Regions from separate parts of the Kitasatospora sp. NPDC093102 genome, predicted to be linked through region 1. Evidence: riboswitches for the same ligand, from Rfam matches in the RefSeq annotation. Region 1 holds a riboswitch; each other region holds the start of a gene.
The links. Region 1 has a riboswitch for cyclic di-AMP ahead of AB0O11_RS16285 (M23 family metallopeptidase). Riboswitches for the same ligand answer to the same signal wherever they lie in the genome.
Positions count from the first base shown of each region.

Region 1 (3,186 bases):
CCCGGGTGCGCAGCGCGGCGACCAGTCCGTCCACGTACGCGTCGAAGTCGGCGGGCTTGGCGCCCGGGAAGGCCATCCGGCGCAGGTAGAAGCCCCAGGAGGCCGGCCAGTGGACGAGGGCGGCGCCCATCAGGCCCATGACGCCGCGCATCAGGGCGCCCTGCGGCGGGTTCTCGACGAAGGCGTCGAGGAGGACGATCCCGGCGACCCGCTCGGGCGCGTCCCCGGCGGCCTTGACGACGGTCGCGCCGGTGTACGAGTTCCCGGCGAGGACGGCGCGCTCGATGCCGAGGTGGTCGAGCAGGGCGAGCACGTCGCCGGCGATGGCGGCCGGGCTGTAGTCGTCCCAGGTGATGGAGGACTCGCCGAAGCCCCGCAGGTCCATGGTGACGACCCGGTGGCCGGCGGCGACGAGCAGCGGGCGCAGGTGCCGGTACGCGGCCCGGCTGTCGAGCATGCCCGGGAGCAGGACGACGGGGGTGCCGTTGCCCTGCCGGGTGTCGTCGAAGGCGATCCGGCCGCCGGGAACGGTCAGGTACTGGGTGCTCGGGGTGATGGTGCCGTTCATGGGTGGTCCCCTTCGGGCCGTCGGTGCGGGGCGTCGGCTGTGCTGCCGATAGCCATAAAGCTAAGGCTAATAGCCTTAGCCGTCAAGCGACCGACGGGCGGCGGGGTGGGGCGGCGGGCCGGGAGGAGGGGGAGGGGTCGGTCAGACCCCCTCGACCTTGAACGGGTCGTGCTCGCTGAGCAGCTTCTCCAGTCGGGCCTGGTCGACCCGGGTGATCATCTCGCTGGACTCCTGCCGGTCCCGGATCACCTTCGCCAGCGTGAACGCGGAGGTGACGGTGTAGAGGAGGCCGATCCCGAGGAAGGCCCGGGTCCACCCGCCGACCGGCAGGTAGGCGATTCCGGCGGCGAGGGCGATGCCCGACAGGGAGAAGGAGAGGACGGCTTGGACGAAGTACGCGGCCGTGGTGCGGGCCTGCATCGGTGCGCTCATGGCGTCAGGATGCGGCGGCCGCGCCGGGCCGCACATGAGTAGGAATACTCAGATGGGGCCGTGTACGAGGGGCCGTTCGTTGACGTCCGATCACCTTCCCCCGAGCTGCTCCAAACGGATGGCTTGGAATCAGAGCGTCCTAGGATTAACGTTTGATAACGCAGCGCGGTTGTCAACGCCGTACCCAGACGGCACCGTGCGCCGTCGCCTAATCCCGCCGGCCGGCCTCCGGGCAGGTCAGGGAGCCGGGGAACCACGTTCCTTGGGGTGAATCGGCGGGGCTCCGGCCCGGCCGTAGGAGACCTTCCTGCTCCGAACCCGTCAGCTAACCCGGTAGGCGCGAAGGAAGGAAAGGAGCGCGCCTCCCGTGGCGTCGACGCACACCCCGGCACACCCGGCCGGCTTCGCAGCCGGTACCCAGCTCCTCGACCACCCCGGCACGGACGGCCCCGAGGCCTTCGGCCCGGAGGTCTTCGGCCCGGAGGCCGAGACCAACCGCCACCGGATGCCGCGTCAGACCCGCGGAGCCTCCCCGCTGCTCGGCGTCACCGCCGTCGCCGCCACCCTGGGCGCCACCGGGTTCGCCTCGGCGACCCCGGCCGCCGCCCCCGCCGTCGAGGCCCCGGACGAGACCCCGGTCGCCCTCTCCGCCGACCCCGGCCTCGCGCTCGCCGCCCGCATCCAGCACCAGGCCGACAGCCAGCGCACCGCCGCCGAGGAGACCGCCCGGCTCCAGGCCGCGCAGGAGGCGGAGGCCAAGGCCGCCGCCAAGGAGGCCGAGGCCAAGCGCGCCGCCGAGGAGGCCGAGCGGGTCAAGGCCGCCGCCCTCACCCTCCCGGTGAACGACTACCGGCTCTCCGCCCACTACGGCCAGAGCGCCCGCTACTGGGCCAACCTGCACACCGGCCTGGACTTCGCCGCCGACACCGGCACCCCGGTCTACGCGCTCGGCCAGGGCACCATCACCTCGGCCGGCTGGGCCGGCTCGTACGGCTACCGGATCGTCGAGACCCTGCCCGACGGCACCGAGATCTGGTACTGCCACCTCTCCTCGATCACCAAGGGCTCCGGCAAGGTCGCCTCCGGCCAGCAGATCGGCAAGGTCGGCGCGACCGGCAACGTCACCGGCCCGCACCTGCACATGGAGGTCCGTCCCGGCGGCGGCGCCCCGGTCGACCCGGAGCCCTGGCTCCAGCAGCGCGGCCTCAACCCCTGACGCACCCGCGCGAAGCCCCCGGCCCGGAGCACCGGCACCGGGCCGGGGGCTTCGCGCGACGTCTCACTCCTCGACGGGCAGCTGCGCCAGGTACGCCTCGATCTCCTCCTGGCCCGGCTCCGGCGCCAGCTCCGGGAACTCCGTCACCAGCAGCCGCGGCAGCCCCGGCACCGTCCACCCGCCGAACAGGTCGAGCGCCGCGTCGACCGCCGCCTCCTCGAACTGCCCGAAGTCCCCCGCCAGTTCGTCCGGCATCGGCCGGCCCTGCGCGGTCAGCTCGGCCAGGTTGCGGTAGCTGCGCCGCATCAGGCCCTGCTCCAGCAGCCGCCGCGCGCCGTCCGTGGCCATGCCGACCGACAGCACCCGGCCCGGGCCCCAGCCCTGCTCGTCCGGCTCGTCCAGCCAGCCGGCCGGCACCAGCGCCTCGTACGCGGCCAGCCGCTCCTCCTGCGCCAGCTCCCCGAAGCCGGCCAGCCAGTCCCGCACCGCCGCCCCGTCCGTGACGTCCACCCCGTGCGCGTGCAGCAGCAGCGCGTACAGCCGGGGCCAGGTCACCAGGTCGGCGCGGCGCAGCAGCCCGGCCGCGACCTCGCCCTGCCACTCGGCCTCCGCGTGCAGCCGCTCCTGGCGCTTGGCGTTGAGCCGCCGGGCCGCCCGCTGGTGGTCGATCAGCAGCCGGACGGCGTCGCCGTAGGCGAGCGGGTCCTCCTCGGGCGCCGGTTGGACGTACAGGTGGAGCCGCTCATAGAGCAGGTGCTCCACCGCGTCGGAGGTCAGTTCGGGCCAGCCGTCGTGCATCCTGCCCTCGCCCAGCTCCAGCAGCGCCAGCACCGCGCGCAGCGGCCCCTCGGCCACCGGCGCGCGGCCCTGCTCGGCCGCCCAGGCGAGCAGGTCGGCGGCCTTGGTGCGCGGGGCGAGCCGCAGGTCTTCGTCGTTCATAGTCCGAACGGTAGCCGCCGGGCGGGGATAG
Region 1 covers NZ_JBFBFA010000010.1:25,132-28,317, reverse strand. The annotation lists gene AB0O11_RS16295 (alpha/beta hydrolase) at 1-568, opposite strand, end outside; gene AB0O11_RS16290 (YiaA/YiaB family inner membrane protein) at 710-1,000, opposite strand; cyclic di-AMP (ydaO/yuaA leader) riboswitch at 1,196-1,354, shown strand; gene AB0O11_RS16285 (M23 family metallopeptidase) at 1,368-2,216, shown strand; gene AB0O11_RS16280 (hypothetical protein) at 2,280-3,155, opposite strand.

Region 2 (3,186 bases), on a different contig from region 1:
ACATCGACCCGCCGGACCACACCCGGCTGCGCCGGCTGGTGTCGAAGGCGTTCACCCCGCGCCGGGTGGCCGAGTTCGAGCCGCGGGTGCAGCAACTCACCGACCGGCTGATCGACGGCTTCGCGCAGCGCGGTTCGGCGGACCTGATCCACGAGTTCGCCTTCCCGCTCCCCATCTACGCGATCTGCGACATGCTCGGGGTGCCGGCCGAGGACCAGGACGATCTGCGTGACTGGGCGGGCATGATGATCCGCCACCACGGCGGGCAACGCGGCGGCGTGGGCCGGGCGGTCAAGCGCATCCGCGCCTACCTGGTGGACCTCATCCACCGCAAGCGGGCCGACCTCGGTGACGACCTGATCTCCGGCCTGATCCGTGCCAGCGACCACGGCGAGCACCTGACGGAGAACGAGGCCGCCGCCATGTGCTTCGTGTTGATCTTCGCGGGCTTCGAAACCACCATCAACCTGATCGGCAACGGCACCTACGCGCTGCTGCGCAATCCGGAGCAGCGCCGGTTGCTGCAGGAGTCGGTGGCGCGCGGGGAGACCGCGCTGCTGGAGAGCGGGATCGAGGAACTCCTGCGCTACGACGGGCCGGTGGAGCTGGCGACCTGGCGGTTCGCGACCCGGCCGCTGACCATCGGCGGGGTGGACATCCCGGTCGGCGACCCGGTGCTGGTGGTGCTGGCGGCGGCGGACCGCGACCCGGCCCGGTTCGCGGACGAGAGCACCCTCGACCTGGCCCGGGCCGACAACCCCCACCTGGGGTTCGGGCACGGCATCCACTACTGCATCGGTGCCCCGCTGGCCCGGCTGGAAGGGCGCGCCGCGCTGGCCACGCTGCTTTCCCGGCTGCCCGATCTGCGGCTCGCGGAAAGCCCGGAGAATCTCCGCTGGCGCGGCGGTCTGATCATGCGTGGGCTGCGCGAACTCCCGGTGGAATTCAGTCCGGAGAGCCGCTCCCCGCACACGCCTCCGCACGCTCCTTCCGCGCCCTCGGCGCGCTGAGGTCACGCGACGGACGTCGCCGATCGGCTGCCGCCGAGGGTGTGAACACCCATCAATCCGGACATAACGCCGCCGCTGGTAGGCGATCGGACACGGGCCGTAATTTTCGTGTGATATTGACGATATGAGCTTGTGATTGGTCTGATGATCTGTCTACTCTCCCTGGAGTTCGCAGCTGCGGACCTCGTGCGCGGAACGCCGAATCCTGCCCGCCGCGCCACGGGAAACCGACCAGAACCCTGGGCAGGGGCGGGGGAACCAGGTTTGTTGCCGTCTCCCCACGGCTTGGGGTGAAGCCGCCCGAGCGGAATCGTTTCCGCGTACGGCGGCCGGGCCACCTCCCGGTCCGAACCCGACAGCTCACCTCGCAGGCGTACGGAGAGGGACCTCTTCATGCTGTTCGTTGGAACTGGCCGTCACCGTCGTCGCACCCAGGCCGAGAAGGCCATCGCCGTCGCCGGTGTGGCCGGCGTCGGACTCGCGATGCCGCTCCTCACCGCCACCGGCGCCTCCGCCGCCCCGGCCTCCACCTGGGACTCCGTCGCCCAGTGCGAGAGCGGCGGCAACTGGAGCATCAACACCGGCAACGGCTTCTACGGCGGCCTCCAGTTCACCTCCAGCACCTGGAAGGCGTACGGCGGCACCGCCTATGCGCCGCAGGCCAACCAGGCCAGCAAGGCCCAGCAGATCTCGGTTGCCGAGAAGGTGCTGGCCTCGCAGGGGCCGGGCGCCTGGCCGGTCTGCTCCCAGAAGGCCGGTCTGACCAAGGGCGGCGCCCCGGCCGTGGTCGACACCTCCTCGGACGCCAAGGCGCAGTCCGCCCCCAAGCAGCAGACCCCGAAGCCCGCCGCCAAGCCGGCCGAGAAGCCGGTCGCGCAGAAGCCGGTCGCGCAGAAGCCGGCCGTCCAGAAGCCGGCGCAGAAGCCCGCCGCGCAGCCGGTCCAGCAGGCCGTCCCGCAGCAGCAGGCGCAGCCGCAGACCCCGGGCTTCTCCGGCAAGGCCGGCTGGGACGCCGACGCCAAGGTGTACTGGTACCAGAACAACGGCGCCTGGTACTGGACCAGCCACCAGGGCGTCTACCAGCAGTACGCCGGCCAGGCCGCCGCCCAGCCGCAGTACGCCCCGCACGCCGCGCAGTCGGCCCCGCAGGCCGCCGGCCACGACTACACGGTCCGCGCGGGTGACACCCTGTCGACCATCGCCGCCGCCCAGGGCGTGTCCGGCGGCTGGAACGCGCTGTACGAGCAGAACCACGCCACCGTCGGCGGCGACCCGAACCTGATCCTGCCCGGCCAGGTGCTGCACCTCGGCTGAGCCGTCGCGGCCGGCGCCGGGCCGTCGTGCCCGACGCCGGTCCGTCACGTCCGGCGCGGAGCCGTCGCACCCGGCGCCGACGCCGTTCCGTCCCGACGTCCGAAGGGGGCCGGTCCTGCCGGTCCCCTTCGTCCGCATTCGCCCGCTCCGGTGGGACAAGCTGGGGCAAGCAGGTGAACTACCGGTGGGTAGTGGGGCCACACGCTGAGACGGGACCGAGGTCGGCGTGGCCCCGGGAGCCCGGGCGGTTAGGCTCTGGTCGTAACGACTCCGCAATCGTCCTGCTGACAGCACCACCGTCAGACCGGACCCTGCTTCCGCAAGGAGATGCCTCGTGCCGTCCATCGATGTCGTCGTAGCCCGTGAGATCCTCGACTCGCGCGGCAACCCCACGGTCGAGGTCGAGGTCGGCCTCGACGACGGCAGCACGGGCCGTGCCGCCGTCCCGTCGGGTGCCTCCACCGGTGCCTTCGAGGCGCTGGAGCTGCGTGACGGCGACAAGAACCGCTACTTCGGCAAGGGTGTCGAGAAGGCCGTCCTGGCCGTCATCGAGCAGATCGGCCCGGAGCTGGTCGGCTACGACGCCACCGAGCAGCGCCTGATCGACCAGGCCATGCTGGACCTGGACGCCACCCCGGACAAGTCCTCGCTCGGCGCCAACGCCATCCTGGGCGTCTCGCTGGCCGTCGCGCACGCCGCCTCCGAGGCCAGCGACCTGCCGCTGTTCCGCTACCTGGGCGGCCCGAACGCGCACGTCCTGCCGGTCCCGATGATGAACATCCTCAACGGCGGTTCGCACGCGGACTCCAACGTCGACATCCAGGAGTTCATGATCGCCCCGATCGGTGCGGAGTCCTTCTCC
Region 2 covers NZ_JBFBFA010000020.1:115,513-118,698, forward strand. The annotation lists gene AB0O11_RS24140 (cytochrome P450) at 1-1,010, shown strand, start outside; cyclic di-AMP (ydaO/yuaA leader) riboswitch at 1,230-1,398, shown strand; gene AB0O11_RS24145 (transglycosylase family protein) at 1,404-2,324, shown strand; gene eno (phosphopyruvate hydratase) at 2,659-3,186, shown strand, end outside.
Region 2: another riboswitch for cyclic di-AMP. It lies ahead of AB0O11_RS24145 (transglycosylase family protein); the one in region 1 lies ahead of AB0O11_RS16285 (M23 family metallopeptidase).

Region 3 (3,186 bases), on a different contig from region 1:
GCTGTGAGACATCTCACGCACCGCAGATGCAACGCCCGACCCCTCGGATCACGTCGAGGCAACCACCGGCGACCGCCAGGGGGTTGGGTGAGGAATGTCCGGATTGTAGGCAATACGCCCGGACCGGCGCCGGAGACGCACCGAGTCCGCGCGGCGGCCACGCGAAACCCGAACGGCAGCCGACTGCAAGCCGGACGGGCCGATGTCCTACGATCTCCGGCATGAGCACCGCAGCCATCCCGGGCGCGCCACTGCCCGTCCGCACTCCAGGCTCCCGTGCGCGGGGGCGCCACCGTCGTCCCGAGCGCCCCGAGATCCCGGCCGGCGCCCCGGCCCTGGTGCTCGCCGTGCCCGCGACCGCCGGGCCCGAGTCCCGTTCGGTCGTCGAGGAGCTGCTCTCGATCGTCCGCACCGAGCAGAACGGCGTCCAGACCGCGGTCGGCTACCTCGCCGCCGGCGGCACCGAGGGCCCCGACGGCGAGGACCGCACCGTGTCCGAGCTGCTGACCCTGGCCGCCGAGGCCGGGCTGCCGATGCCCGTCCTGGTGCCGCTGGTCCCCGGCCCGCACAGCTTCCTGACCGAGCTTCACGCGATCGCCGCCGAGTACGGCGCGCCCGTCACCGACCCGCTGGGCCCGCACCCGCTGCTGGCCGAGGCCGTGCACGTCCGGCTGTCCGAGGCCGGGCTGGCCCGGGCCGACCGCGCCCGGCTGTTCGCCATCGCGACCGCCGCGGACGGCGTGGTGCTGACCACCGTCGGCGGCGAGGACGCGGCCGCCGCGGCCGGCATCACCGGCGTGCTGCTGGCCGCCCGGCTGGCCGTGCCGGTCGTCGCCGCCGCGCTCGACGTGCCCGGCTCGGTGGCCGCGGCCGTCAACCACCTCAAGGACACCGGCTCGCAGCGCCCGGCGCTGGCCCCGCTGGTGATCGGTCCGGAGGCGGACTCCGAGCTGCTCGCCACCGCCGCCGAGGAGACCGGCTGCCCGTCGGCCGCGCCGCTGGGCGCGTACCCGTCGGTCGGCCAGCTGATCGCCTCCACCTACCTGGCCGCACTGCCCGCGCCGTCCCCGGAGGACCTGGCGCGGGCCGAGGCGGAGGCGGCGGCCGCCGCCGAGGCCGAGGGGGCCGTGGAGGGCTCTCGCGGCGCCCACGCGGCCGCCGGGGGGACCGCCGGGCAGTAGTCGACACCGCGCGCCGGTTCGCGCGCACCGAAGGGTCCGGAACGGCTTGCGTTCCGGACCCTTCGCTCTACCCCTCCTGCCACGCGCGTCCCGTACGGGGGAGTCGAACGGCAATGAGATGGAATGTCCGTTCTGGCGCCATTTGAAAGGAAATGGGGATCGCCTGTCCGCGCGCGCGAATCGCGGCCACTCCCCCACTCTCCCGAGTGCACCGTTCCGCAATTCGACGCGCCGTCACACTCCTCCTGAGGCGAAGCCAGTTGTCGATTTCCGCAATGGCATTGCCTGAAAACGATCATTTACGATCATGATTAGCTGCAATTTTGGCAGTTCCCAATAAACCGTGATGCACGTCACAGTCATTTGCAGTTTGAACTTAAGTCTGATTAACGTGCTCCCCGTTCGTAACCACACGAACCCGGTTCATCCGCAACGCCGAGTCCTGCCGTCGGATGTCCTGGCATCGCGAAAACGCACACCACGGCAGGAGCGGGGGACCCACAGGTAAGTCGCCCCGGACCGGTCTCCGGAACGGTCCAGGGCTAGGGGTGAAGCCGCGCCCACCGCGCGGCCGGGCAACTCCAGCCCGAATCCGACAGCTCACCTCGCAGGCGTGGGAGAGGACCGCGTCTTCATGCTGCCCACCAACGGCACTCGTCCGTCCAGCCGCACCCACCGCGTGATCGCCGCCCTCGGCGTCGCGGGCGTCGGCCTCACCGTCCCCTGCCTCACCTCCGGCACCGCCTCCGCCGCCTCCGTCGCCACCTGGGACAAGGTCGCCCAGTGCGAGAGCGGCGGCAACTGGAGCATCAACACCGGCAACGGCTTCTACGGCGGCCTCCAGTTCACCTCCAGCACCTGGTCCGCCTTCGGCGGCACCACCTACGCGGCGCGCGCCGACCTGGCCACCAAGGACCAGCAGATCGCCGTCGCCGAGAAGGTCCTCGCCTCGCAGGGCCCCGGCGCCTGGCCGGTCTGCTCCGTCCAGGCGGGCCTCACCAAGGGCGGCGCCGCCGCGTCGGTCGACACCTCGGCGGGCTCCACCGCCGGTTCGTCCGCCGCCAAGCCCGCCCAGCAGAACGTCAAGCCCGCCGCTCCGGCCGCGAAGCCCACCGCCAAGCCCGCGCAGCCCCAGGCCCCGGCCGCCAAGCCCGCCGCGCCCGCCGCGCCTGCCGCGCCTGCCCAGGACAACGCGCAGGCCACCACCGGCTCCGCCGCCTCCGGCAGCCGGAGCGACTGGGTCCAGAAGCGCCAGCAGCAGGCCCAGGGCGGGGACTACACCGTGGTCGAGGGCGACTGGCTGTCCTCGATCGCCGACCAGCACAACGTGCAGGGCGGCTGGCAGCGGCTGTACGAGCTGAACCGCGGCACCCTGACCGAGGGCCCGGACACCATCTACCCGGGCCAGCACCTGTCCCTCGGCGGCAACGGCCAGGCCCGGGCCGACCAGTCCTCCACCACCGGCTCGGACTTCACCTGGTTCGACCGCTCGCAGAAGCCCGGCCAGTCCGCGAACGGCGGTGCAGTGAACGTCCGGCCGACCGCGCAGACCCAGGCCCCGGCTCCGGCTCCGGCCGCCAAGCCCGCTCCGCAGACCCAGACCCAGGCCCAGGCCCAGACCCCCGCCGCCACCGGCGGCATGGCCGCCGCGGTCTCCTTCGCCGAGTCGAAGGTCGGTCAGGCGTACGTCTACGGCGGCACCGGCAACGGCGGCTGGGACTGCTCCGGTCTGACCCAGGCCGCGCTGCGCGCCGCGGGCATCTCCATCCCGCGCGTCGCCGCCGACCAGGCCGCCGCCAGCACCCACGTCTCGCTGGACAGCCTCCAGCCCGGCGACCTGCTCTTCTGGTCCAACAACGGCAAGGACTCCGGCGTCTACCACGTCGCGATCTACGTCGGCAACGGCAAGTACGTCGAGGCCGCCAACCCGAGCTCGGGCGTCCGCAAGCAGAGCATCGCCAACTGGGCCCCGGACTTCGCCGGCCGGGTCTGAGGACGGAGCAAC
Region 3 covers NZ_JBFBFA010000023.1:14,405-17,590, forward strand. The annotation lists gene AB0O11_RS25335 (hypothetical protein) at 222-1,181, shown strand; cyclic di-AMP (ydaO/yuaA leader) riboswitch at 1,644-1,808, shown strand; gene AB0O11_RS25340 (transglycosylase family protein) at 1,795-3,174, shown strand.
Region 3: another riboswitch for cyclic di-AMP. It lies ahead of AB0O11_RS25340 (transglycosylase family protein); the one in region 1 lies ahead of AB0O11_RS16285 (M23 family metallopeptidase).

Region 4 (3,186 bases), on a different contig from region 1:
CGGAGTTGACGCCTCGTTCCACCGCTCGGACGACGCAGCCGGCCCGGCTCCACGAGGAGGTCCTCGTGGAGCCGGGCCGGCCTGGGCGTGTCCCGCGCCCATGTCCGCCGTGCGGCGATCACCCGGTCGAGCGGTCACCCGACATGACCATCCCGGAGGATCGATTCGCCCCGCAGCAGCGGTGGTTCCTGAAACCTTCGGGGCTCAGGGCCCCGCGAGGTCGGAGTGCCTCGGGCTCAGAGCGCGACGCCGTGCGCGCGCAGGAAGGCGACCGGGTTGATGTCCGAGCCGTACTCCGAGCCGTTGCGGATCTCGAAGTGCAGGTGCGGGCCGGTCACGTTGCCCGTGGCGCCGGAGAGGCCGATCTGCTGGCCGACGGTGACGGCCTGACCGATCTTCACACCGATCGAGGAGAGGTGCGCGTACTCGGCGTAGTGGCCGTCGGCGAGCTTGATCTCGACCTGGTTGCCGTAGGCGCCGCCGTTGCCGGCCTTGACCACGACACCGTTGGCGACGGCGCGCAGCGGGGTACCGGTGGAGGCGATGAAGTCCTGGCCGGTGTGGTGGCCGGAGGCCCACATCGAACCGGCCACGCCGTAGGCGGTGCCGAGCTTCGGGTTGGCCAGCGGGGCGACGAAGCCGGAGGTGGCGGCGGCCACCGGAGTGGCGGTCACGACCTGGGCCGGAGCGGCGACCTGCACCTGGGTCTGGAGCTGCGCGGACGGCTTGGCGGCCTCGGTCTTCACCTGGACCTGGGCCTGCGGCGTGGCGGCCTGGGTCGCCGGAGCGGCCGGCTTGGCCGGGGCGGCGGGCTTCACCGGGGCGGCGGGCTTCACCGGAGCAGCGTCGGCGGCCGGCGCGGCGGCGTGGCCCGGCAGCGCGAGCTGCTGGCCCGGGAAGATCAGGTTCGGGTTGGCGCCGACGACCGAGCGGTTCTGCTCGTACAGCGCGCGCCAGCCGCCCTCGACGTTCTTGGCGTCGGCGATCTTGGACAGGGTGTCGCCGCCGACGACGCGGTAGCTCTCCTGCGCCGCCTGGGCGGCCGGAGCAGCGGCCTGCGCGGCAGGCTTGGCGTCGGTGGAGGCAGCGGCCTGCGCGACCGGGGCGGCCGGAACGATGTGGGCCTGGGCGCTCACCGCGGTCACGAGCGGGAGGGCGAAGGAGACACCGGTGACGGCGGTGGCGATGCCGATGCGGGCAGCGCGGGGCAGGGCGATACGACGAGCCTGAGCAGGCATGGGATTTTCCTCTCCGACGCCTGCGAGGTGAGCTGTCGGGTTCGGGCTGGAGTTGCCCGGCCGCATGCGCGGCTTCACCCCGAGCCGGTCCTGGACACCCGCGCCCTGAGGCGCGAACTCCGGTCCGGCGACTTACCTGTGGGTCCCCCACTCCTGCCGTACAGAGTTCGTCTCGAACCACCGGGCAGCGGCAGGACTCGGCGTTCCACCCGGTGGATCCGTCCGGACTGGCCGGGCGGTCGCTGAACTAAAACCCATCCGTTCGGGTGAAGCAATGTCGATCTCTTGAAACGGCAACGATCCCCCCGGGCGCAGTGACCCTCCGCAGGCCGGACCCCACGGTACGTACACAACCCATTCACCCCCCGCCACTGATCCACGACCCTGCGCCGAGATCCGCGACGCAGCGCGCCCGCCCGTTCACCCACCGCCCTCGGTCAACACACCCAGCGGTGACCCTTGTCACGTGCGCCCCGGCAGCGCAGGATTCGCCCGTGGCCACCTCCGAGGCCGGCACCCTGCGCCTGGGCACCGCGCAGGGGCGCTGGGTACTACTGGCGACGGTGCTCGGCTCCAGCATGGCGATGCTCGACGGCACCGTGGTGAACGTCGCCCTGCCCCGGATCGGCGCCGACCTCGGCGCCTCCCTGGCGTCCCTGCAATGGACGCTGAACGCCTATCTGCTCACCCTGGCGGGCCTGATCCTGCTCGGCGGCGCGCTCGGCGACCGGTACGGGCGGCGCAAGGTCTTCCTGGTGGGCGTGGTCTGGTTCGCCGCCGCCTCCGCGGCCTGCGCCCTCGCACCGGACATCCGGGTGCTGATCGCCGCCCGCGCCGTCCAGGGCATCGGCGGGGCCCTGCTCACCCCCGGCTCACTCGCCATGCTCCAGGCCGTCTTCCATCCTGACGACCGCTCGACGGCGGTCGGCCTCTGGTCCGGCTTCGGCGGGGTGTCGGCCGCGGTCGGCCCCTTCCTCGGCGGCTGGCTGGTGGACGGTCCCGGCTGGCGCTGGATCTTCCTGCTGAACCTGCCGCTCGCCGTCGCCGTGATCGCGGTCACCACCCGCTCGGTACCGGAGAGCCGGGACAAGGACGCCTCCGGCCGCTTCGACGTGCTCGGTGCCGTGCTCGCCGCCTTCGCCCTCGGCGCGGTCACCTACGCGCTGACCGCGGCCGGCGAGGGCCTGTCCCCCACCGTCTGGGTCAGCGGGGCGATCGGACTGGTGGCCGGCGTCGCCTTCGTGGCCGTCGAGCGCCGCGCCCCCGAGCCGATGCTGCCGCTCGGCCTGTTCTCCTCCCGGCTGTTCACCGCGGTGAACCTGGTCACCCTGTGCGTGTACGCGGCGTTCAGCGGCGTCTTCTTCCTGCTGGTGGTGCAGCTCCAGATCGTGTCCGGGTTCTCACCGCTGGTCTCGGGCTTCGCGCTGGTGCCGATCACCGTGCTGATGCTGGCGCTGTCCGCGCGCGCCGGGCGCCTCGGCAAGCGGATCGGCCCGCGCATCCCGCTCACCGTCGGTCCCGTGCTGTGCGCCGCCGGGGTGCTGCTGATGCTGCGCATCGGCCCGGACTCCTCGTACTGGGCGGACGTGCTGCCCGCCGTCACGATGATGGGCTGCGGAATGACCCTGCTGGTCGCGCCGCTGACGGCGACCGTGCTGGCCGCCGTCGAGGTCCGGCACGCGGGCATCGCCAGCGGGGTCAACAACGCCGCCGCCCGCGCGGCCGGCCTGCTCGCGGTGGCCGCCCTGCCGGCGCTGGCCGGGCTGAGCGGTGACGCCTACCGGGTGCCCGCCTCGGTCGACTCCGCCTTTCACACCGCGATGCTGATCTGCGCGGGCCTGCTGGTCGCCGGCGGGCTGATCGCCTTCGCGACCGTACGGGGCAACGTGCTCGCCCCCGAGGAGCAGGCGGTGGCCGAGCCGAACTGCGACTGGCCGTGCGGCACCAC
Region 4 covers NZ_JBFBFA010000036.1:40,561-43,746, forward strand. The annotation lists gene AB0O11_RS30495 (LysM peptidoglycan-binding domain-containing M23 family metallopeptidase) at 237-1,238, opposite strand; cyclic di-AMP (ydaO/yuaA leader) riboswitch at 1,241-1,378, opposite strand; gene AB0O11_RS30500 (MFS transporter) at 1,733-3,186, shown strand, end outside.
Region 4: another riboswitch for cyclic di-AMP. It lies ahead of AB0O11_RS30495 (LysM peptidoglycan-binding domain-containing M23 family metallopeptidase); the one in region 1 lies ahead of AB0O11_RS16285 (M23 family metallopeptidase).